Regions from separate parts of the Achromobacter deleyi genome, predicted to be linked through region 2. Evidence: predicted binding sites of a transcription regulator. Region 2 holds the regulator's gene; each other region holds the start of a gene.
What was found. Region 2 encodes FliA, which starts transcription of late flagellar genes. Its sites were predicted from a motif close to CTAAAGTTTNNNNNNNNNNNGCCGNTA; they were not measured.

Region 1 (7,454 bases), 2.4 Mb from region 2:
CACGGCCACCAGGCCATAGAGAAACGTCAGCGCCGCCACCGTGACCGCCATGAACGCGAACGTCACGATCCCCTGATGCCGGACCGGATCGATGAACAGCGGAAAGAACGCCATGTAGAACATGATCGCCTTGGGGTTCAGCAAGGTGATCATCGCGGTCTGACGCAGATAGTGGCCATTGTCCATGCGGCTCGGGCGCGGCGGCGCGCCGGGCTTGCTGCGCATCATCTGCAGGCCCAGCCAGGCGAGATACGCGGCGCCGGCCCACTGCACGATGTGAAACGCCGTGGGATAGGCGGCCAGCAGGGCCGAGACGCCGGCTACCGCCAGCCACATCAGCACCTGGTCGCCCAGGATCACGCCGCAGGTCGCGGCCAGGCCCGCCTTGACGCCGCCTTTGCCGGTGGCCGTGAGCAGCGCGAAGTTGCCCGGGCCGGGGATGATCAGCAGCATGATGAAGGCGAGCACGAATGCGCCATAGTCGGTGACACCGAGCATGGAAAGACTCCCGAAAAGGTAGCGGGCATTGTAGATCCGCCGGGCGCGACGCGCGGCGGGGCTCGGCTGACAAGAAAAAGGCCGGCCACCGCCCGCCGCGATGCGCGGCGGGTGGTGGCCGGCCCGATGGGCTGGCCTACGCGATCAACGCAGCAGCGACAGCACGGTCTGCGGCACCTGGTTGGCCTGCGCCAGGACCGACGTGCCGGCCTGCTGCAGGATCTGGGCCTTCGACATGTTCGACACTTCCGTGGCGTAGTCGGCGTCCTGGATGCGCGAGCGCGCGCCGGACAGGTTGTTGATGACGTTGTTCAGGTTGGCGATCGTCGATTCCAGGCGGTTCTGCACGGCGCCCAGTTCGCCGGTCAGCTTGTCCAGCTTGGTGAACGCGGAATCCAGCGTCTTCATGGGATCGGCGGTCAGCGTGCCCTTGCTGGTGGTGTCGGTGGTCAGCTTGCCCGACGCGCTGACATAGGCGAGCGAACCGATCTTGGGCGCGTAGTCGCCAGTGCCATTGCCGCCCGTCACGGTAGCTTTGCCCGAGGTGGGGTCGACATGGTAGTCCGTGTTGACGGTCTTGGTGGTCGTGAACGCATCCTTTTCATCGACGAAGGTGTTGGTCGACACGCCGGAGGTGAAGCTCACCGTGGCGGCGGTGATGCCCGAACCCAGCGTGATGGTTGTGTCGTTGGTCGTGGTGTTGGCTTTGGCCATGGCCAGCAGCGCATCGGACGAGATGGTATTGACGAACGTCACGTTGTTGGCCGTGGTGGTGTTCACGTACGTCTTGCCGCCGATGGAAAGCGACGAGCTGCCGGCTGCTGCGGTGTTGGTCGACACGGCGGTCAGCACGGTGTTGAGCGTGGCGGCGGTGGCTCCGGCGCTGTTGTTGGTCATGTTGCCGCCGGCATCGAGGTACGCCGCCGAGCCATTCATCTTGATGGCGCCCGTGGCATCGACTTCGAAGGTGCTCGACGCCGTGCCGTTGCTGTGGATGTAGGTACCGGTGGTGGTGCCGGTGGCCGGTCGCAACGCGGTGCCCAGGGCGGTGACGGCAGCGGCGCTCGAGGCCGACTTGTCGGTGAACGAGAAGTTCTTGTTGGTGGCATCGTAGGTGTAGGTCGTGCCGGTAGCGGCCGTGCCCACGGTGACCTTGTTGCCGTTTTCAAGCTTGCCGAACACCTGCTCGGCGGTCGCGGCGGCGTGCGTCGTCGTGACTTGCCATTCATTGGCGGCGGTGGTCACGCCGCCCGCGGCCGCCAGGTCGGTGACGGTGGCCGTGCTGTTCTGGGTCACACCCGAGCCGTTGACGTTGAAGCCGTCCAGGCCCAGCGTCTTGATGCTGATTTCCGACAGGTTCAGGCTGATGGTTTCGTTGTCATTGGCGCCGACCTGCAGCGTCAGGGGCTCCGCCTTGGCCGACAGCACCTTCACGCCGTTGAAGTCGGTTTGCTGCGAGATGCGGTCGATGTCCGACAGGCGCTGATTGATTTCGTCCTGCATCGAGTTGCGCTGCTCTTGCGAGTAGCTGCTGTTGCCGGCCTGCACCGCCAGTTCGCGCACGCGTTGCAGGTGGGTGTTGATCTCGGCCGCGGCGCCTTCGGTGGTCTGCGCCAGCGAGATGCCGTCGTTGGCGTTGCGCGCTGCCTGCGTCAGGCCCTTGACGTTGGCGGTGAAGCGGTTGGCGATGGCCATGCCGGCCGCGTCGTCCTTGGCGCTGTTGATGCGCAGGCCCGACGACAGGCGTTCGATCGCGGTGCCGAGCGCCGATTGCGATTTGTTGAGATTGTTCTGCGCGACCAGCGACAGATAGTTGGTATTGATGACTGCGGCCATGTGTAAGCTCCTAGGCAGAGAAAGGCTTGATCGCACCGGGCAGGGAACTGCCCGGTTGCCAACGTGATGAACTGATTCTCAGCATTCAGGTTCGTCCGTTGCCAGGACTACGACATGGCGAAAATGATCTTTAGACAACCGCCGGCCAAACGGCAGTCTTATGATTTTTTATGAGATTTGGTAGCCGCGGCATGCAATGCGAGCGCATGCATGTGCCCATAAAAGAAGGCCCCACCCGCGGATAAGCGGGTGGGGCCTTCGGGCCTTGTCTCTCTTGGGGAAAGTTTGCAAGACACGTGTAGTGTAAGCATTTGGCGCGGCGAGAAACTCACAAATACTCGACACCGTGTGGATCAGGCGTGCATGGCGATGCGGATCATGCTTTCACGCATCACCAGCAAGGAGCCTTCGGAATAGATGTTGCGGATCTGCATGGGCGCGTCGCGCAGGGTCGCGAGTTTCTTGCGCACCCGGTAAAGCAGCGCGTCGATGCGGTGCTGGTCGTAGATGACTTCCGGATAGCCCAGGATCTGCGACATCCGTTTGTGGCTGACGGGAAATTTCGGGCTCTGGATCAGCGTTGCCATGACGATGGATTCCTTTGCCGTCAGGCTCAGCTGTTCGCCGTTCGACGATCGCAGCTGGCGCGATTGCACGTCCAGGGTCCAGTTGCCGCGCAAGACCGGGCCGGGTGTCGCGGTCACGAGCCGGCGTTCGAGCGCGCTGACGGTGACGGCCAGCAGCGCGAGCTGGATCGGCTTGATCAGGTAGTGGTCGGCGCCGTCGCTCAGGCTTTGCAGCTGCGCGGGCATGCGCACGTTGTCGGTCAGCACGATGATGCCCATGGCGGGAAACGCGCGGCGCAACGAGGCGATGTGGTCGAGCATGTCGCCGTCAGGCAGCGATGCCGCCGTCACCAGGATGCCGGGCGGGTCCTGCCGGATGTGCGCCAGCGCGTCCTGCAGGGTGCCGCAGGCGAGCACGCCACGTCCGAGCCCGGCGATGTGGCTCGACACGCTTTCCGCCCATTGCGGCGGATCTTCAACGACAAGGACGCGCATACCTGCACTTGATTTCCCGGGCCACGGATTGTGTCGGCGTCTGGATGGCGGGCCTTCTTCCTCCAGCGCGGCATCATGGAAACGATGCCAATCCGATTCTAGATTTGTCAGTGGCGGAAAACGCGATCAGTAGTCTTACTGGCAGTCTGATAATGATGGCGAAACGGCGTCGCGATGCCGCGCAACGCGACAGGCGCCAGGCACACCACCAGGATGAGGAAGCCGACCTGCGCCAGATAGAACGGCGCGGACCATTGGCCATGGGTGGCGACATACCAGGTGTTGTGCAACACATCGCTGACGATGATCAGCAGCGTCAGCCACACGCCCGCGCGCGGCCGCACGAACAGCAGCGCGGCGGCCAGCGGGTCCAGCAGGGTCAACCCGCTCCAGTAGAGCTTGCTGAAGGTCGAGGTCGCGGCGCCGTAGCCGTAGTCCCACAGCCATCCATGTTCGATGACCGCCACGACATGGTTGTACGTGGCGCCGAGCAGGCATGCGGCGAACAGCATACGGATGGCGAGGGATGCGCGAGGCATCGGGCAGGCTCCACGGCAAGGGATCGGACGGCAGCTTAGCAGAGCGCCTCCGCGCCCTGGGCGGGCCTTCGGTGAAGCGAGCCAGCGGATGATGCGGCCTTGCCGGACCAGGCCGGGCGAGCCATCGACGGTGGTGCGATGTCGACGCATCAATGGACCAGCGCGTCCGGGACGTCGTGCCCCTTCAGAAACAATCGCAACAATAGTTTTCGAGTCGTCAGGCAAGCAATGGGCCCTCGCGCCGCGGGATGACCGCGTATCATCTGGCCACGGCCCGCGTCATTGCTGGCGTTGCGTCCGCCAGTACACCCCGGCCGCGAGAAATCCCGCCGCGCCTTCCGGGCCAGCCGATGTTTCAACCCGCCACGCGGCCATTGCGATCCGGCCCCGAGCCAGTAGCATGCGCGCTCAATACGATTCAGCCTCATTTAAGGACCGATCCATGACCTTGCCGCGCCCGCGCCTTGCCTTGTCCCTCCTGACGCTTACGCTGGCCTTGTCGGGGTGCGTGAACATTCCGTCATCGAACGGGTACGGCACTCGCGACGATCCGCGCTACGGGCAGTTGCTGGACCTGATCAATGAGGCGCTGAAGGCCGACATGGCCGTGGTGCTGGTGGCCGACCTGATGCCGCATGCGTCGCTGAAAGACGCCATGACCATGACGCAGTGGACGCCGACCGTGATCTGGATGCACGAGAAGGCGCCGCAGGTGACCTTCAGCCGCAAGTTCCAGACCAATTCGCTCAAGCGCGATCCCAAGGAAACCTACCTGTTCCAGGCGTTCGAGGTGCATATCCTGCCGCCCGGCAAATACCTGCTGACCGGCGGCGACGACTACAAGCTGAATGCGCTGCTCGACCAGGTCGGTGCCAAGCGCGGACCTGAGGGATCGGGCCGCGGCGCCAACGGCACCGCCTATCTGTCGCCCGAGCTCTATCGCGAGTTCTACAGGCAGGAAGCGTGGCGCGACGCCACCACCCACACCGAGACCAAGACGCGCCAGGTCTGCACCGCCGTGCACATGGCGTCGGGGGCGTGCGTGAGCTGGGGCCAGCAGCAGTACAGCGAGACCACGGCCGGCATGCCGGCGGGCTACTACGAGGAAACCGATTCCCGCGACATTCCCGCCATCAAGGTGCAGGCGCGCATTCCGCCCAAGCAGGCGCTGGCGAGCTTCACGCTGCAAGGCGGCCAGCTGGTGCTGAGCCAGCGCATGCACCTGAAGACGCCCAGCTACAAGTTCCGCCAGCAGTCCTGCCGCGCGGTCGATCCCAAGATGATCGAATGCCCGCTCGAGGACCTGACCGTCTACACCCGCCCGGCGCCGATGGAGTTCACGCGGCAGTTCATCGCGCAGCGCACCAACCTGAGCGCCGAGCACCAGGCGCTGCTGGCCAAGCTGCAGCCCATGCAGATCACGCCGCTGGGCAAGCAGGGCATGGAGGATCCGATCTGGGGCGTGCCGCTGTCGATGGACAAGGGCCGCTAGGCCGGCGCGCGATGCAACGCCATGTCCTTGTCCTGCTGCTGCTCGCGCTGACCCAGATCGTCGGCTGGGGCGTGGTCGGCGTGCTGCCGGTCATCGCCGCCCCGGTCGCATCCGACCTGGGCGCCACCTTGCCCTCGGTGTTCCTGGGCACGTCGGTCATGTATGTCGCGATGGGGCTGGCCGCGCCGCTGGCCGGCCGCGCGTTCCGCCGCTTCGGCACGCGCCGGGCCATGGCGGCGGGCGCCGGGCTGATCGGACTGGGCCTGGCCCTGCTCGCGCTGTCTCCCGGCCTGTGGGCCTTCTGGGCCGCCTGGACGCTGGTCGGCGTGGCGGGCGCGGCGTTCCTGACGACCGGGGCATATGCCTACGTCGTGGAATACGCGCAGGACCGGGCACGCGGGCTCATCGGCACGCTGATGCTGGTGACGGGCCTGGCGGGCAGCGTGTTCCTGCCGGTCACGGCTTTCCTCGATCATCTGATGGGCTGGCGGGCGACACTTATCGTCTACGCCATCTGCATGCTGGCGCTGGTCGGCCCGTTGCTGTGGTTCGGCCTGCCGTCGACCGAGGCCGCGGCGGCCGCGGCCTCGCGCGACGCGGACGGACGCAAGGGCCCGGTGTTCGCGCTGCTGGTGGCCGCCATCGCGCTGAACAGTTTCGTCACCTTCGGCATCCAGGCGGTGGGCGTGCCGCTGCTGCAGGCCATGGACATGGATCTGCCTCGTGCTGTCGCGGTCGCCTCGCTGCTGGGCGTCTTCAAGGTCGGTGGGCGCGTGCTCGACCTGCTGGGCGGGCGGCGCTGGGACGGGCTGTCCACCGGCATCGCTTCCGGCGCGATGATCCCGCTGGGGCTGGCCGTCATCGGGATCGGCGGCGCTGGCCTGCTGCCGGTGATCGGCTTCCTGCTGCTGTTCGGCGTCGGCAGCGGCGCCTTCGCGGTCGCGCGGGCCACCATGCCGCTGGTGTTCTTCGACAAGGCCGGCTATGCGGCGGCGATGGCCACCATCGCGCTGCCGATGAACCTGATCAACGCCTTGGCGCCGCCGCTGCTCGCGGCGTCCATGGACGCCGCCGGCGCGCCGGCCACCTTCGCCATGCTGGGCGGCTTGAGCGTGCTGGCGCTGGCGGTGTTGCTGCTGCTGGGCCGCATGCGGCCGCGGCCGGACCAGGCGCCAGCGGCCTGACGGCCCGGCGCCGCCTCCGCCACCCGCGCCTTCGCCGGTGCCAGCCGCGCCTTCAGCGGCTCTTTCAGCGGCCTCGGGCAGGCTGTCGCGGCCGTTGGCCGCTCACCACCGGTACGTGGCGCTGCCCATCACCACCCGGCGCGTGCCGTAGGCGCACTGCGTCGGCGTCACGCAGATCGCGTACACCTTGTCGAACAGGTTGCTGGCGTTCAGGTCGAAGCGCCAGTGCTGGTTCGCCACGTACCGCAGGCCCAGGTCGACCAGCGTGCGCGGCGGCGCCTTGCCCATGTCGTTGTTGGCGTCGATGAAGGTGGTGCCGACGTAGCGCGCGCCCGCGCCGCCGCCCAGGCCGGCCAGCGGTCCGCTCTGCACCGTGTAGTCCAGCCACAGCGAGGCCATGTGGGCCGGCTGCTGGGTCGGGTGCTTGCCTTCGGTGCCGTCGTTGGCCTTGGTGATCTTGGCGTCCACGTACGAATACGAGCCCAGCATGCGCCAGCCGCCGCCCAGCACCGCCGTGCCTTCGAGCTCTACGCCGCGCGAGCGTTGTTCGCCGGAAGTCGCCGAATAGGTCGGGTCGACGCTGTCGGTGGTCAGCACGTTGGTCATGCGCAGGTCGAACAGCGACAGCGTGGCGAAGCTCTGCGCGCCGTCCGGCTGGAACTTCATGCCCACTTCGTACTGCTTGCCGCGGCTGGGCGAGAACTGGTTGCCGTTGCGATCGCTGCCGATGTTGGGCTGGAACGACTCGGAGTAGCTGAAGTACGGCGCCAGGCCGATATCGCTGCGATACATCAGCGCGCCGCGGAAACTGTTGGCCGCGTCGCGCTGCTCGGTGCGCGCGCCG
Region 2 (7,454 bases):
GATGGCGACCGAGGAGGTGCCGGCGGCGCCGGTGTTCTGCGCAGCAGCCGTCATGACGCCGCGAATGGTGGCGGCGGTGCCACCAGCGCTGTTCGTGGTCAGGTTGCCATCGGTATCCAGGAAGGCAGCTTGGCCGCCGACGGTGACCTTGCCGGTAGCATCCACTTCGAACGACGTCGCAGCGGCGCCGTTGCTGTGGGTGTAGGTGCCGGTGGCGGTGCCCGTGGCCGGACGCAGCTTGTCGGCCAGGGCGTTCACAGAAGCGGCATCCGAAGCCGACTTGTCGGTGAACGTGAAGTTCTTGTTGGCGGCGTCGTACGTGTAAGTCGTGCCGGTAGCAGCCGTGCCCACGGTGACCTTGTTGCCATTCTCCAGCTTGCCGAAGACTTGGTCAGCGGTCGCGGCGGCGTGGGTGGTGGTGACTTGCCATTCGTTGGCGGCGACGGTCCCGCCACCAGCGGCTTGCAGGTCGGACACGGTGGCCGAACGGTTCTGGGTCACGCCCGAGCCGTTGACGTTGAAGCCGTCCAGACCCAGCGTCTTGACGCTGATTTCCGACAGGTTCAGGGTGATGGTTTCGCCGTCGTTGGCGCCGACTTGCAGCGTCAGGGGCTTGGCGTTGGCCGACAGGACCTTCACGCCGTTGAAGTCGGTTTGTTGCGAGATGCGGTCGATGTCCGACAGACGCTGGTTGATTTCGTCTTGCATCGAGTTCAGCTGCTCTTGCGAGTAGCTGCCGTTACCGGCTTGCACCGACAGTTCGCGAACGCGCTGCAGGTGGGTGTTGATTTCGGAGGCGGCGCCTTCCGTCGTCTGGGCCAGCGAGATACCGTCGTTGGCGTTACGAGCGGCTTGGGTCAGGCCCTTGACGTTCGCGGTGAAGCGGTTGGCAATGGCCATACCGGCGGCGTCATCCTTGGCGCTGTTGATGCGCAGGCCGGACGACAGACGCTCGATGGCGGTACCCAGGGCGGATTGCGACTTGTTCAGGTTGTTCTGAGCAACCAGCGACAAGTAGTTGGTGTTAATGACTGCAGCCATGTTTAGGCTCCCAAGAGAGAAAGGCTTCTTCAAACCGGGCAGCGGGGCCGCCCATCGTTGTAACGGGAAGAATTCGATTTCTTGCGTCTTCGAATTTCTCCGTTGCAAGGATTACGGCAGTCGCAAATCAATCTTTAGGGCTTTTTTTTGGTATTCGCAAAATGTTGTTGGATACCACTTACAGACTGGTCTTACGGTTTGGTCGGGCGGCTGGACGGGGTGGCCAGCACTATATACAGACATGTCCGACGGCCGGAGGACGGCCGCCGGACGGGCCTGTCAATGCAGCAGCAGGCCGACGCGGCGCAGGGCGACCAGCAGGCTGTTGACGATTTCCTGGGCTACCGGATCCAGGTTGCGGGCGCCCTTATAGGGCTTGCCGTCCGGGTGCGGATGGCGTCCCGCGGTCAGCGCGTCGCGCGCCAGGGTGCGCAGCTCGGCGGTGCTGCGCTCGCCGTCGATGTGGCGCATCAGGTATTGGTGCAGGGCGTCGGTGGGCGCCGTGACCGGATGGTGCCAGAGGCTGTGCATGCCGACCTGGCAACCCGGTTTTGTTACTTCTTGTAGTAGTTCCAGGGCGCCCGGGATCAGGCGCGGCTTGGCCTGCGCGGGTTGGTAGGCCACCGGTTCCAGGCGGTAGTGCAGGGCGCCGGCCTGCACCAGCGTCACCAGGTGGCCGACCATCGCGTTGGCCAGGGCGTCGGCCGACGCGTCGGAGGCGGCGTGTCCGCGCTGGCTTTCCAGCAGCGCGGCGAACGGCAGCGATTGCGGCCAGGCCTGCGCCAGCGTCTCCATCAGCGCGATCATCGCCGGATCCGGGGTGGTGATGGCGGTGCCGGCCGCGGTGCGGAACTGCCGCTGTCCGGCCGGCGCGCCCGCCAGCGCCGTCAGGTCGGCGGCGAAATGCATGGCGGCGAAGGCGCCGCCCTCGGGCTGCTCGAGGATCTCGCCGGCGCGTTCGGCGTGCACCAGCAGGCTCTTGCGGAACGAGCGGCCGACGGCGAAGTCCAGGTATTGCTCGCGCATTTCCCGGCCGGCGTTGACCGACAGCCCGTTCAGGCCCACCGCCACCGTGGCGCCGAAAGTGGACGGGAATGTCAGTTGCGGTTCGGCGTCCGTCACGTACGCCAGCCCGGCCTGTTGCGCCGCCGCGGCGAATTCCAGGAAATAGCAGGGCGTGTTGATCGCCTCCAGGTATTCATGCAGCAGATAGTGGTCGGTCTGGCCGCGCAATTTGCTGGCGGCCTGCTGCAGCGCCGAGCGCAGCGGGTTGTTCTGCCACAGGCCGCCCTCGATCAGCTCCAGCATGTCCTTGGCGCGGGCCACCTTTTCCTGCGGCGTTTCGGCGCCGAAGCTGTTCAGGATCATGGCGTCGCGGATGACGTCCGACGCCTTCCAGCCCGGATAGGTGTTGTAGCTGACGTAAGCCACGCCCTGCGGCGCGAGGTTCTCGCGGCAGATGCGCAGGATGGCGTCGCGCACTTCCGGCGGTACCCAGCTGAACACGCCGTGGCAGATGATGTAGTCGAAGACGCCGAAATCGGCGGTGATGTCCGTCAGGCTCATGGCCCGCAGGTCCAGATTGCGCGCGCCGGCCGCTTCCGCGGTCTGGCGGCCCGCGTCGATCTGTTGCGGCGACAGGTCGATGCCGACGACCCGGGCCTCGGGGTAGGCCAGCGCGAACGGCAGCAGGTTGCCGCCGGCGGCGCAGCCCAGTTCCAGTACCCGCGCCTGTTCCAGTGCCGGCGCCTCGAGTTGGTAGAGGCGGGCGACCGCGCGCAGGTTGCCCGGCGACGTATAGGAGAACGGCAGCGAGATGTACGGGGTTTCGTCGTAGGCGTCGGAAATGGCCTGCGTCAGGACGTCGGGTGCGCTCATGGCGAAAATTCCAGGGATCGCGGTGCGTGGCCGGCGGCGGATCGCCGTGCGCACCTTATTGGTGTCAGCCTGCAAGGCTAACAAGGGCGCGCGCGGCGTAATGGGATGAATAACGTCCGATTTCCCTGGAATTCCGGCCGCAGTACGCCGTCAGTCCTAGATTATTTGCGCGATCTGCCCCTCCTGGGGCAGGTGTTGCCAGGCCTGTTCACGCAGCTTGGCGCGGATGCGCGCCGTCGCCTGCGAGCGCAGTTGGCAGACGCGGGCCTCGGTCACGTTCATGATCGCGCCGATTTCCTTCAGGTTCAGGCCCTGCTCGTAGCACAGCGACAACAGCAGTTTCTCGCGGTCGGGCAGGGTGTCGATGGCCAGGATCAGCGCCTGGCGGAAATCGCCGGCCAGCAGCGAGTCCAGCGGGTTGCCGCCGGCGTTGCCGTGATTCAGCGTGGCGGTCCAGTCGGTCTGGCCCGACGCGGCGTCGGGCTCGGTGGCGAAGTCTTCGTAGTGGACGATCTGCACGCCCTGGGCGTCGTGCAACAGCGTCTGATATTCAGCCAGCGGCATTTCCATCTGCTGCGCGATCTCGGCCTCGGAGGGCGCGCGCATCAGGCGTTGTTCGAGTTGCTGGATGGCCTGTTCGATCTTGCGGGCCTTGGCGCGCACGCTGCGCGGCAGCCAGTCCTGGCCCCGCAGCTCGTCGAGCATGGCGCCGCGGATGCGGGTCGTGGCGTAGGTCTCGAACTGGGCGTCGGCGGTTTCCTGGTAGCGGCGCACGGCATCCAAGAGGCCGATCATGCCGGCTTGGATCAGGTCGTCGAGCTCGACGCTGGCCGGCAGCCGGGCGAGCAATTGCAGGGCCAGCTTCCGCACTAGCGGGGCATATTCGACCAGGCTGTCATCTGCGTGGGGCATTGCGGGAGTGTCAGGCGGTGTCCATCGTGACGCATTGTCGGTTGTTGTCAATTTGCGACATTGTCGACAAACGCGCGGCTACGCTAAAGCTAGCAATATTTTGTGATCGGCAAGGTGTCATTGTCGGCAAAAGTCGGTATTTCATTCCTTAAAGCACGCAACGTTTTGAATGCTTATTTGCCAAATTGACGTACATTTGCCAGGACTTTCTATGTCAAGGTGTATCTAAAGTCTCAAGTTGCGCGATATCAACAAAGATTTGTCATATAAGTCATAGAAAATGACATGACCTGTGGTAAATTTTACTTAAATTGCGAACAAATGATACATTTCGCATTAAAACAGGATGCAGCGGATACTGTGCAACAAACGTTGCCATTGTCCTTGGTTATCAAGCCCCTTCGGTGGGATAGGGAATAGGGAGTCGGGCGTGCAACAAGTCGAAAATTCTTTGCTGGCAGATATCCGTGAAGTGAATCTGTCCTACCTTCTTCTCGCACAGCGCATGCTGCGCGATGACTATGCTGCATCGATGTTCCGCCTGGGTTTCAGCAACGAGGTTGCCGATATCCTGATGCGTCTTTCTCCGGCTCAGCTGGTGAAGCTGGCCAGCTCCAGTTCGCTCCTGTGCCGTTTCCGTTTCGACGACTACAGCCTGCTGTCCGCACTGACCCACGATGTGCTGGGCGGCGCGTTGCAGCAAGCGCACGCGACGATCCTGCTGGCCAAGCAACCTGTTGAAGAACTGGCCTGACGGCCTGTCGATTCCCACTCGGACACGTGTAATGGCCACCAAGAGCGTTTCGCAGGAAGCGGATGACATCCTGCTAGCCAGCTCCATGATCACTCTGGGCGCGCGGCTGCAGGTGTTGGAGGCTGAAACCAGCCTCAGCCACGACCGCCTGGCACGTCTGTACCGCGAAATCCGCGGCTGCTCGCCACCGAAGGGCATGCTGCCTTTTTCGGTCGACTGGTTCATGACCTGGTTGCCGAATATCCATTCCTCGCTGTTCTACAACGTCTATTCGTTCCTGAATACGCGCACCAGCAGCAAGGGCATCCGCGCCATCATCGACGCGTACCGCCTCTATCTCGAGAACGCCGGCGTGGACAACGCCGAATCCGCCGAGCCCGTGCTGAGCTTCACCCGGGCCTGGATGCTGGTGAGGTTCTTCGACAGCGGCATGTTGCAGCTTTCCGCCTGCCGCCAGTGCGGCGGGCATTTCATCGCGCACGCGCATGATCCGCAGTCGGATTTCGTGTGCGCGATCTGCCGTCCGCCACCCCGGGCCGGCAAGACCCGCGCCGCCGCCAAGGCGCGCGCGGGCAGCCGTCCCGCGCCAGCCGTAGACGCCGCCCGCTCCTGAGCGGCGCGTCCAAATACATCAAAAGCCCTGGAAAACTCCCCGTAACCCGCCTTTTTGGGTCGGGGGGAACAGGGGATCATTGACGCCGGTTTTAGACTTCGTTGGCAGGGGCCTGATGTGTTGATTGTTATCGGTTTTCTAGTGGTGATCGTGTCGGTCATCGGCAGCTTCGTAGCGCTGGGCGGCCACATGGGCGCGCTTTACCAGCCGTTCGAATTGACGTTGATCTTCGGCGCGGCCTTCGGCGCGTTCCTGGCCGGCAACAGCAAGAAGTCGCTGATGCTGGTCAAGAAGGCACTCCCCGATACGCTGAAAAGCTCGCGCTACGGCAAGGACGTCTACATGGAGCTCATGGCGCTCCTGTACGTGCTGCTGAACAAGGCGCGCCGCGAAGGCCTGATGGCCATCGAATCGCACATCGAGGATCCGGCCTCCAGTCCGATCTTCAGCGAGTATCCGCGCATCGCCAAAGACGAGAAGCTCATGGAGTTCATCACGGACTACCTGCGCATCATGATCAGCGGCAACATGAGCTCGTTCGAAATCGAAACGCTCATGGACGAGGAAATCGAGACCTACCGCCACGAGCGCGAAGTGCCCGCGAGCATGATCCGGCAGATGGCCGACGGCCTGCCGGCGTTCGGCATCGTGGCCGCGGTGCTGGGCGTGATCAAGGCGCTGGCCGCCGTGGACCAGCCGCCCGCCATTCTCGGCGACCTGATCTCCAAGGCCATGGTCGGCACCTTCCTGGGCATTCTGCTCGCCTACGGCTTCGTCGGTCCGCTGGCCTCGCGCATCGAGCGCCGCACGGACGAGGCCATGAAGGTGCTGGAATGCATCAAGACCACGTTGCTGGCCAGCATGAACGGCTACCCGCCGCAGCTGGCGGTGGAATTCGGCCGCAAAGTGCTGTATTCGTCGGTGCGTCCGACTTTCGGTGAGCTGGAAGAGCACGTCCGGCAGACCAAGTCCACCGCCAAGGCCTGACGGAGCGGGCCATGAGCACGGTAAACAACCACCGTGTGGTGATCCGCCGCAAGAAGGTCCACGGCGGCGGACACCACGGCGGCAGCTGGAAGATCGCCTACGCCGACTTCATCACGGCGATGATGGCGTTCTTCCTGGTGATGTGGCTGATCAGCATCGTGCCGCGCGAGGAACTCAAGGGCATCGCCGAATACTTCCGCATGCCCCTGCGCGTGGCGCTGACCGGCGGGCCCAGCAGCTCGGCCGAGACCAGCGCGGTCCCCGGCGGCGGCCGCGACCCCCTGCGCAGCGACGGCGACGAGCGCCGCGCCCAGGGCAACCGGGTCGAGGCCCAGCCCATGGGCGACGCCGAGCGGCGCGACCAGCATCGCCTGGAAAACCTCAAGAAGCGGCTGGAAAACGTCATCGAGAACAGCCCGGTCCTCAAGAGCTTCCGGCCCCAATTGCTGATCGACCTGACCACCGAAGGCCTGCGGATCCAGATCATCGACAACCAGAACCGCCCCATGTTCGCCACCGGCCGCGCCGAAGTGCAGCCGTACATGCGCGACATCCTGCGGGAATTGGGGCCGGTGCTGAACGAGCTGCCCAACAAGGTCAGCATCTCTGGCCACACCGACGCGTCGCAGTACGCCCGCGGCGAGCGCGCCTACAGCAACTGGGAACTCTCGGCCGATCGTGCCAACGCCTCGCGCCAGGAACTGGTGGCCGGCGGCATGAGCGAAAGCAAGGTCATGCGCATCCAGGGTCTGTCCTCGAGCATGAGCCTCGTTAAAGATGATCCATATGCGGCCGTTAATAGACGTATCAGCCTAGTGGTGCTCAACCAGAGCACCCAGCGGCGCATCGAAAACGAGAACGCCGCGGCAGCGGACGTCAGCGCCAAGGATGCCCGCGAGGTTGGATCGGCCGTGGAGGCGGTGAACACCGCCACCCAGGCCACGACGGCAACCAAGCAAGGCGACGCGGCGGCAACGCCGCCCGCCGAAGGGGCTCGATAGCAATGGCGGCAACGATTCTGGTGGCGGACGATTCGGCGACGATGAGAATGATCGTCCAGGCGACGCTGACGGGCGCGGGATGGAAGGTATTGACGGCCGGAAACGGCCAGGAAGCGCTGGAGGTGGCCAAGAGCCATCCGGTGGACTTGGTGGTGAGCGACTGGAACATGCCCGTGATGGGCGGCCTGCAATTGATCCAGGGCTTGCGCGAACAGGAACAGTACCTGGACGTGCCGGTGCTGGTGCTGACCACCGAAGACGACGTGGA
Region 3 (7,454 bases), 2.7 Mb from region 2:
GGATGTTGCGGCATTCAACGCTGACTTTCTTCATGTCGATTCCCCTTGATTCAGGCCGTCTCGTCGTGGCGCGCCGGCCGCTGGCGCGACTGGGCCCGCTCGACCAGCAAGTGCGAGACATACGTGCCGATGGCGACCGCGGCCACCGCCAGCACGCCCAGCGCCGCGCCCGGGCCGCGGCCCGCCGCGCTCTGCATGTACAGATAGATGCCATAGCTCATCGGCGCCTGGCTGTCCTTGGTGACCAGCATGATGGTGGCCGACAGCTCCACGGCCGCGGTCACGAAGCTGGTCACGAAGCCGGCCAGCATGCCGCCGGCCATCAGCGGCACCACCACCCGCCGGATGGTGCGCATCCGCGTCGCGCCCAGCGATTGCGCCGCTTCCTCGAGCGATACGTTGATCTGCTGCAACGCGGCCACGCACGAACGCAGCGCGTAGGGCAGCCGCCGCACCGAGTACGCGATCATGATGATGATCCACGACGAGGTCAGCAGCGTGCCGGTGCCCGGGATCTCCACGCCGCGGAAGGTGCGCAGCAGCCCGATCGCCAGCACGATGCCCGGGATCGCCAGCGCCGCCGAGGCCAGCAAGTCCAGCCACTGGCGCGCCGGCAGCCGGGTGCGCAGCATCAGGTAGGCGATGGCGGTGCCCAGGATCACGTCCACGCCGGCCGCCAGGCCGCAATAGAGCAGGGTGTTGGCGATCATGCCCTGCGACTCGCTGAACACCGCGCTGTAGTGCGCCAGCGTGTAGCCGTCGGGCAGCGGCGCGAAGCTCCACACGCTGGCCAGCGACAGCAGCAGCACGCCCATGTGTGGCGACAGCACCAGCAGCAGCACCAGGGCGATCCAGCCGTACGCCAGCACGCTTTCGGCCGGGCGCAGCTTGCGCTTCTGGATCGAGTTGCCGCCCTTTTGCAGCGTGGAATAGTCGCGGCCCTTGAGCACCCGCGCCGACAGCCATAGCGCCAGGATCGAGAAGGCGATCATGATGACGCTGATGACGTAGCCCAGCGGATCCTCCAGCCCCACCTGCGTGATGCGCAGATAGGCCTGCGGCGCCAGCATGTTGGTGGTGCCCAGCACCAGCGGCGTGCCGAGATCGTCGAACACCTTGACGAACACCAGCGAGGTGCCGGCCACGTAGCCCGGCAGCGCCAGCGGGAAGATCACGCGGCGGAACAGCCGGAAGCCGCGCGCGCCCAGGTTGAAGGCGGCTTCTTCCATGGCGCCGTCGATGTTGCGCAGCGCCACCACCAGGTTCATCAGGATGAACGGGAAGTAGTGCAGCGCCTCGACGAAGATGACGCCGTTCAGCCCTTCCATGAATGGAATGGTGAAGCCGAACCAGTCGTTCAGCAGCAGGTTGACGCTGCCCGAGCGGCCGAAGATCAGCTGCATCGCCACCGCGCCGACGAAGGGCGGCATGATGAGCGGCAGCACGCCCAGCGTCTGGATGATGAGCGCGCCGCGGAAGTCGAAGCGCACCGTGAAGTACGCCAGCGGCACCGCGATCAGCGAGGCCAGCAGCGCCGACCAGCCCGCCACGTAGAGGCTGTTGAAGAACGCCTCCAGCATCAGCGGCTGATTGAAGAACGCGCCGAAGTGGCCGATGGTGAAGCCGCCGTCGGCATTGACGAAGGCGCTGTAGAACACCGTGCCCACCGGCACGACCAGGAACAGCGCCAGGAAACCCAGCACCAGGAGCGCGGCCAGCACGGGGCCGGCGGGCAGGCGTGAATGGCCCGGAAGATTCATCGAGATTCCCGTAATGGTTCAAGACAGGCCGCCCGCGGCGGGGCGGCGGCCGGACGGGGCGAGCCCCCCGTCCGGCGCGAGCCGGGCTTACAGCGCCGCGGCCTCCCGCGCCAGCTTCACGGCCTGCTCATAATTGCTCTTGGCCGTGCCGTTCCATTCGCCTTCCAGCTTGGTGATCTGCTGGTTGACCGCGGCGTCCTTCTTGTTGCCGCTGAAGATCTTCAGGAACTCGGGATCGGCGGCCTGCTTGCCGTCGACCAGCGGTGCCCAGGCCAGCTTGCGGGCCTGCGCCAGCAGTTCGGCCGGCTTGCCGCTCTTGCCCTTGTCGCCGAGCTTGGCCTCGGCGTCGTAGATCGCCTTGGTCGCCGCCTGCAATTCCTTCAACCGGAACGTGACGGTCTGGTCGTACAGCGACTGCACCACGTAGTAGCGCGTCTGCGACAGGTCGGCGTTGAACTGCACCTTGCTGCGGCGCGCGATCTCGGCCGGGTCGGGATAGCCCTGCGGCACCTTGCCGGCCAGCGCCGAATACGGCAGCACCGGCAGGCGCGAGATCTTCGGCTCCAGCAGCAGTTCCTGGCCCGCCTGGCTGAGCGTGAAGGCGATGAACTTCTTGCCTTCCTCGGTGTTCTTGGCGCCGTCGATCAGCGCGATGTTGGCCGGCACGATGGCGGTCTCGGAGGGATAGACGAACTCCACCGGGAACTTCGAATACTTGCTCGACAGGCCGAAGAAGTCGATCACCGGCCCCGCGCCGAACTGGCCGTTGTTGACGCCGTCCGGCACGCCGAACGAGCGCTCGGTCACGGCGCTGCTGTTGCCCGACATGCGCAGCAGCGTGTTCCAGCCGTCGTCCCAGCCTTCGCCCTGCAGGATGGTCTCGACCGTCAGGTGCATGGTGCCCGAGCGCGACGGCGAGGTGATGCCGACGTGGCCGAACCAATGCGGCGCCAGCAGGTCTTTCCATTCGACCGGCGCGGGGATCTTGTGCGCCGCGATGTAGCGCGTGTTGTAGACGATGCCGTAGCCGGCCAGCGCCTGGCCCAGGTACATGCCGCCCGGGTCGTTGATGGGGTAGTTGCCGATCTTGTCCGGCACGTCCTTGTTGGCGACGTCCGCCGACTTGGCCAGCAGCTTGTCGCGGCCCAGCACCTCGAAGGCGTCCGGCGCGCTGGCCCAGAACACTTCCGGACGCTGGCCGGCCGGCGTCTCGCGCACGTAGGCGATGCCGGACACGGTGTTCTTGTTGAGGATTTCCAGCGTGATGCCGGGGTTGGCCTTCTCGAACGCGGTCTTGTAGGCCTGGGTCAAATCTTTCGGGAACGACGTGATCACCGTGACGGTGCCCGCCAGGGCGGGGGCGGCGCAGGCGGCCAGCAGCGCCCCTGCAAGGGCTGTGCGCATTGCATGCATGGTTTGTCTCCGTGGTTTTTCGATTTGTCCGGAGACCTTAGCGGCTGCATGCGCCGCCAGTCCAATCACAAATTTTGATGCGCGCCATCAGTGTGGCGGGCATTCGGGAGAACCCGCGCGAGCGCGCGGGCCAGGGGCGTACGAGTGGGGCTAGCGGCGGGCTACGCCCGGGATGCGGCGCGGGCGGCCGTCTGCGCGGCCTTGGCCTGCAGTTCCATCACTTTCTGGATCTGGCCCATGACCTGCACGGCCTGGGCGTTCAGTGCCTGGATCTGGGTGGCTTTCTGTTCGGCCGAGGCGTTGCTGGCGCGCACGCGTTCGATCTGTTCCATGATCCGCTTGAGCTGGCGCTGCAGCTCCTTGATCTGGCGGGTGTAGGAGTCGTCGTTGTCGGACGATTCGGTTTCCTGGGTCTGGCCGACCTTCATGGCGCCGGCGTTGTTGACGCGGATCTTGCCGTCGGGCGTGACGCTGACGCCCGGATCGCCAGCCTTGGCGTCCTTGGCTTCCTTGTTGGCCTGGATCTTCTGGGCCCACAGGTCCGCCATGCTGCCGATGCGCGAGGTGCCGCTGATGGAATCGATGGCCATGGAAGTCTCCGGGGCAGAAGGATTGACTGGGGTTTCCACTAATACGGCATTCCGGCGGGGAACTTAAGTTGCCGCCCGTTCCCGGCCCCCTTTACACTGGCGCCCGCTCATACCAATCACTCCCGGGGATTCCATGTCCAATTCCTATTTTCCGCGCTGGCGCCTGGCGGACGACGCCCAGCCCGGCGTCATCATCGCCCCCGACGAACGGCTGTCCTGGCCCAAGAACGTGGCCATGGGCGCCCAGCACGTGGTGGCGATGTTCGGCTCCACCGTGCTGGCGCCGCTGCTGATGGGTTTCGACCCCAACGTCGCCATCCTGATGTCGGGCATCGGCACGCTGATTTTCTTCCTGTTCGTCGGCGGCCGCGTGCCCAGCTACCTGGGGTCCAGCTTCGCCTTTATCGGCGGCGTCATCGCCGTCACCGGCTATGCCGGCGGCGGCGCCAATGCCAACATCGGCGTGGCGCTGGGCGCCATCATCGCCTGCGGCCTGGCCTATACCCTGATCGGCGTCCTGGTCTGGATCGCCAACGGCCGCGCCGGCGGCGGCGCCAACTGGATCGACACCCTGATGCCGCCGGTGGTGACCGGCGCGGTGGTCGCGGTGATCGGCCTGAACCTGGCCCCGATCGCTGCCAAGGGCGCCATGGGCGCCTCGGGCTTCGATAGCGCCATGGCGATCGTCACCATCCTGTGCGTGGGCGGCATTGCCGTCTACACCAAGGGCATGGTGCAGCGCCTGCTGATCCTGGTCGGCCTGATTCTGGCCTGCGTGGTCTACGCAATCTGCGCCAACGGCCTGAACCTGGGCAAGCCGATCGACTTCTCGGCCGTGTCGGCCGCTGCCTGGTTCGGCCTGCCGCACTTCGCCGCGCCGGTCTTCAAGGCCGAGGCCATGGGCCTGATCGTGCCGGTGGCCATCATCCTGGTCGCCGAGAACCTGGGCCACGTCAAGGCGGTCAGCGCCATGACCGGCCAGGACCTGGACCGCTACCTGGGCCGCGCCTTCGTCGGCGACGGCGTGGCGACGATGGTCTCGGGCGCTGTTGGCGGCACCGGCGTCACCACCTATGCCGAGAACATCGGCGTGATGGCGGTGACTCGCATCTATTCGACGCTGGTGTTCGTCATCGCCGCGCTGATCGCCATCGTGCTGGGGTTCTCGCCCAAGTTCGGCGCCTTGATCCAGACCATTCCCGGGCCCGTGCTGGGCGGCATGTCGGTGGTGGTGTTCGGCCTGATCGCCATCGCCGGAGCCCGCATCTGGGTAGTGAACCAGGTCGATTTCAGCGACAACCGCAACCTGATCGTGGCCGCGGTCACGCTGGTGCTGGGCGCGGGCGACTTCACCGTCAAGCTGGGCAACTTCACGCTGGGCGGCATCGGTACCGCGACCTTCGGCGCGATCATCCTGTACGCGCTGCTGCGCCGCAAGAAGTAGGGCGGGACCGGCCGGACGTCGCGCCAGTCCCGCTTCCTTCAGGGGCATGAGCGGGACCGGCCGCGGCCGATCCGCTCCCCTCAGGAGCGCGACAGCCGCGAGGCCGGCGTCCTGCCGCCGACCTGCACGGGCGCCACCTCGATCACCTGGCCCGACTGGGTCTTGAAGACCGAGGTCGCCTCCGCCAGGCGCCGCGCCTGGTCCTCCATCGCCGAGGCGGCGGCCGAGGCCTCTTCCACCAGCGCGGCGTTCTGCTGCGTCACCTCGTCCATCTGCGAGACCGCCAGGCTGACCTGGTCGATGCCGCCGGCCTGCTGGGCCGAGGCCGCCGAGATCTCGCCCATGATGTCGGCTACCCGCTGCACCGAGATCACGATTTCCTCCATGGTCTGCCCGGCCGCCGACACCTGGGACGACCCGGCCGCGACGGTCTCGACCGAGGTTTCGATCAGGGCCTTTATCTCCTTGGCCGCCTGCGCCGCGCGCTGCGCCAGGGAGCGCACCTCGCCCGCCACCACGGCGAAGCCCTTGCCCTGTTCGCCGGCGCGGGCCGCCTCCACGGCGGCATTCAGCGCCAGGATATTGGTCTGGAAGGCGATGCCGTCGATCACCGAGACGATATCGGCGATGCGCCGCGAACTCTCGGAAATGCCCTGCATGGTGGCCACCACCTGGCCGACCGTGTGACCGCCGCGCTGCGCCACCTCCATGCTCACCGCCGCCAGCTGGTTGGCCTGGGCGGCGTTGTCGGCGTTCTGCTTGACCGTGGCGGCCAGCTCTTCCATGGTCGAGGCGGTCTCTTCGAGCGCGGCCGCCTGTTCCTCGGTGCGGGTCGACAGGTTGGCGTTGCCGGCGGCGATCTCGGCCGCGCCGACGTTGATCTCCTCGACCCCCTGACGCACCGTCGTCACCGTGCGGGTCAGGCCTTCCTGCATGCGCCGCACCGCGGAAAACAGCGTGCCGATCTCGTTGTTGGAGCGGGCGTCGACCCGCTGGGTCAGGTCGCCGGCGGCGATCCGGTCGAAATGCCGGCCGGCGTCCTGCAGCGGCAGCAGGACGCCGCGACGGATGAAGGCCCAGCACAGCACCGCCAGCAGCAGCGCCACCGACAGCAGCACGATGGCCGAGATGCGGGCGGTCGAATAGGTGCTTTGCGAGCGCTCCAGCACGCCGTCGCTGCGTTCCTGGACCCGCGCCAGGAACACCTGCATGTCCTTGGCGAAATCGGCGTCGGCCTGGCGCACCCGCGCTTCGTTCTGCTGGTAGCGGGCGACCGAACGTTCCTTGAGCGCCGCGTCCAGTTCGTCCAGCCCGGCGGCGTAGGCGTTGAAGCGGCCCTGCAGGACCACGGCCAGTTCCTGGCCACGCTCGCTCTTGGGCACCGCCATGTAGCGGTCGAAGCGTTCGCGTGCCAGTTTCAGTTGTGCGGCGGCGGCGGCCTCCGCGCTGGCCGCCTGGTCCTGGGCGCCGGCCTGCAGGTCGGCGATGCCCGAACCCAGCGAGAGCCGGACGCGCAGCAGCGCGGCATTGGATTCATAAAGCGGATCGACCTGGTGCACGGCGACATTATTCAGGTCCTCGATTTCCCGCACGCTGCTTTCGGCATTCATCCAGCTCAAGCCGCAAGCCAACGCCAGGGTAATCACAAAGCAGGCCAACACCAGCATCATGCCCGTACGGACTTTCAATTTTTCCAGCATGGGAGCTCCCGTTCTTGAACGCGCTCCACCGCAGGCGCGGATCCTTTGCACGCCAGCGCTGCGATAGAGGGACGAACGTCGCGCCCGGATGACTGCGATGCGTCCGCCCAACCTGCAACACGCACAATCAATCGCTTTACGCGTGGCCAAAATGGCCGGCCCGCGTATCCCTTCGCTTAAAACAGGAAAATGCCGGCGAATACCGGCATGTATTTAATTGTTATTAATGGGCCAGTTTGTCGGTTATACCTTTTTTATTGAATACAACCTGGCGTTTTTACATAAACCCTTTGGATAACCGCCCTTGGCCGGGTTTATCCCTACCGGCAAGTATCTTTTATGCAACGCCAGGGGCGGCAGGCGCAAACGACGGGTTTTAGCGGGTTACAGCGCCGAAATGCGCCGAAAACGCCGGTTTCTCCGGTGGCTTGCAATTCCCGTGGACTTTGACCACAATATGGCCTTGATTGCCCCGGTTCCGACCCGAGCCGGGGTTTTGTTTTGGTCGCAGCTTGCCGCATTCGTCCGGCGGGCCGGCCCGAGCGGG

Region 1: the regulator FliA is predicted to act here: its motif matches at 2,442-2,468, upstream of I6I07_RS16165 (flagellin).
Region 3: the regulator FliA is predicted to act here: its motif matches at 3,805-3,831, upstream of I6I07_RS14625 (FlxA-like family protein).

The regions. Positions count from the first base shown of each region.
Region 1 covers NZ_CP065997.1:3,521,504-3,528,957, forward strand. The annotation lists gene I6I07_RS16160 (LysE family transporter) at 1-498, opposite strand, end outside; gene I6I07_RS16165 (flagellin) at 643-2,334, opposite strand; gene I6I07_RS16170 (response regulator transcription factor) at 2,688-3,395, opposite strand; gene I6I07_RS16175 (hypothetical protein) at 3,503-3,934, opposite strand; gene I6I07_RS16180 (hypothetical protein) at 4,377-5,426, shown strand; gene I6I07_RS16185 (MFS transporter) at 5,438-6,610, shown strand; gene I6I07_RS16190 (TonB-dependent siderophore receptor) at 6,713-7,454, opposite strand, start outside.
Region 2 covers NZ_CP065997.1:5,908,770-5,916,223, reverse strand. The annotation lists gene I6I07_RS26650 (flagellin) at 1-1,041, opposite strand, end outside; gene I6I07_RS26645 (methyltransferase regulatory domain-containing protein) at 1,321-2,919, opposite strand; gene I6I07_RS26640 (RNA polymerase sigma factor FliA) at 3,076-3,831, opposite strand; gene flhD (flagellar transcriptional regulator FlhD) at 4,262-4,585, shown strand; gene flhC (flagellar transcriptional regulator FlhC) at 4,617-5,198, shown strand; gene motA (flagellar motor stator protein MotA) at 5,316-6,185, shown strand; gene motB (flagellar motor protein MotB) at 6,197-7,186, shown strand; gene I6I07_RS26615 (response regulator) at 7,189-7,454, shown strand, end outside.
Region 3 covers NZ_CP065997.1:3,231,628-3,239,081, forward strand. The annotation lists gene I6I07_RS14610 (ABC transporter ATP-binding protein) at 1-34, opposite strand, end outside; gene I6I07_RS14615 (ABC transporter permease) at 51-1,760, opposite strand; gene I6I07_RS14620 (ABC transporter substrate-binding protein) at 1,848-3,173, opposite strand; gene I6I07_RS14625 (FlxA-like family protein) at 3,335-3,763, opposite strand; gene I6I07_RS14630 (solute carrier family 23 protein) at 3,897-5,207, shown strand; gene I6I07_RS14635 (methyl-accepting chemotaxis protein) at 5,288-6,907, opposite strand.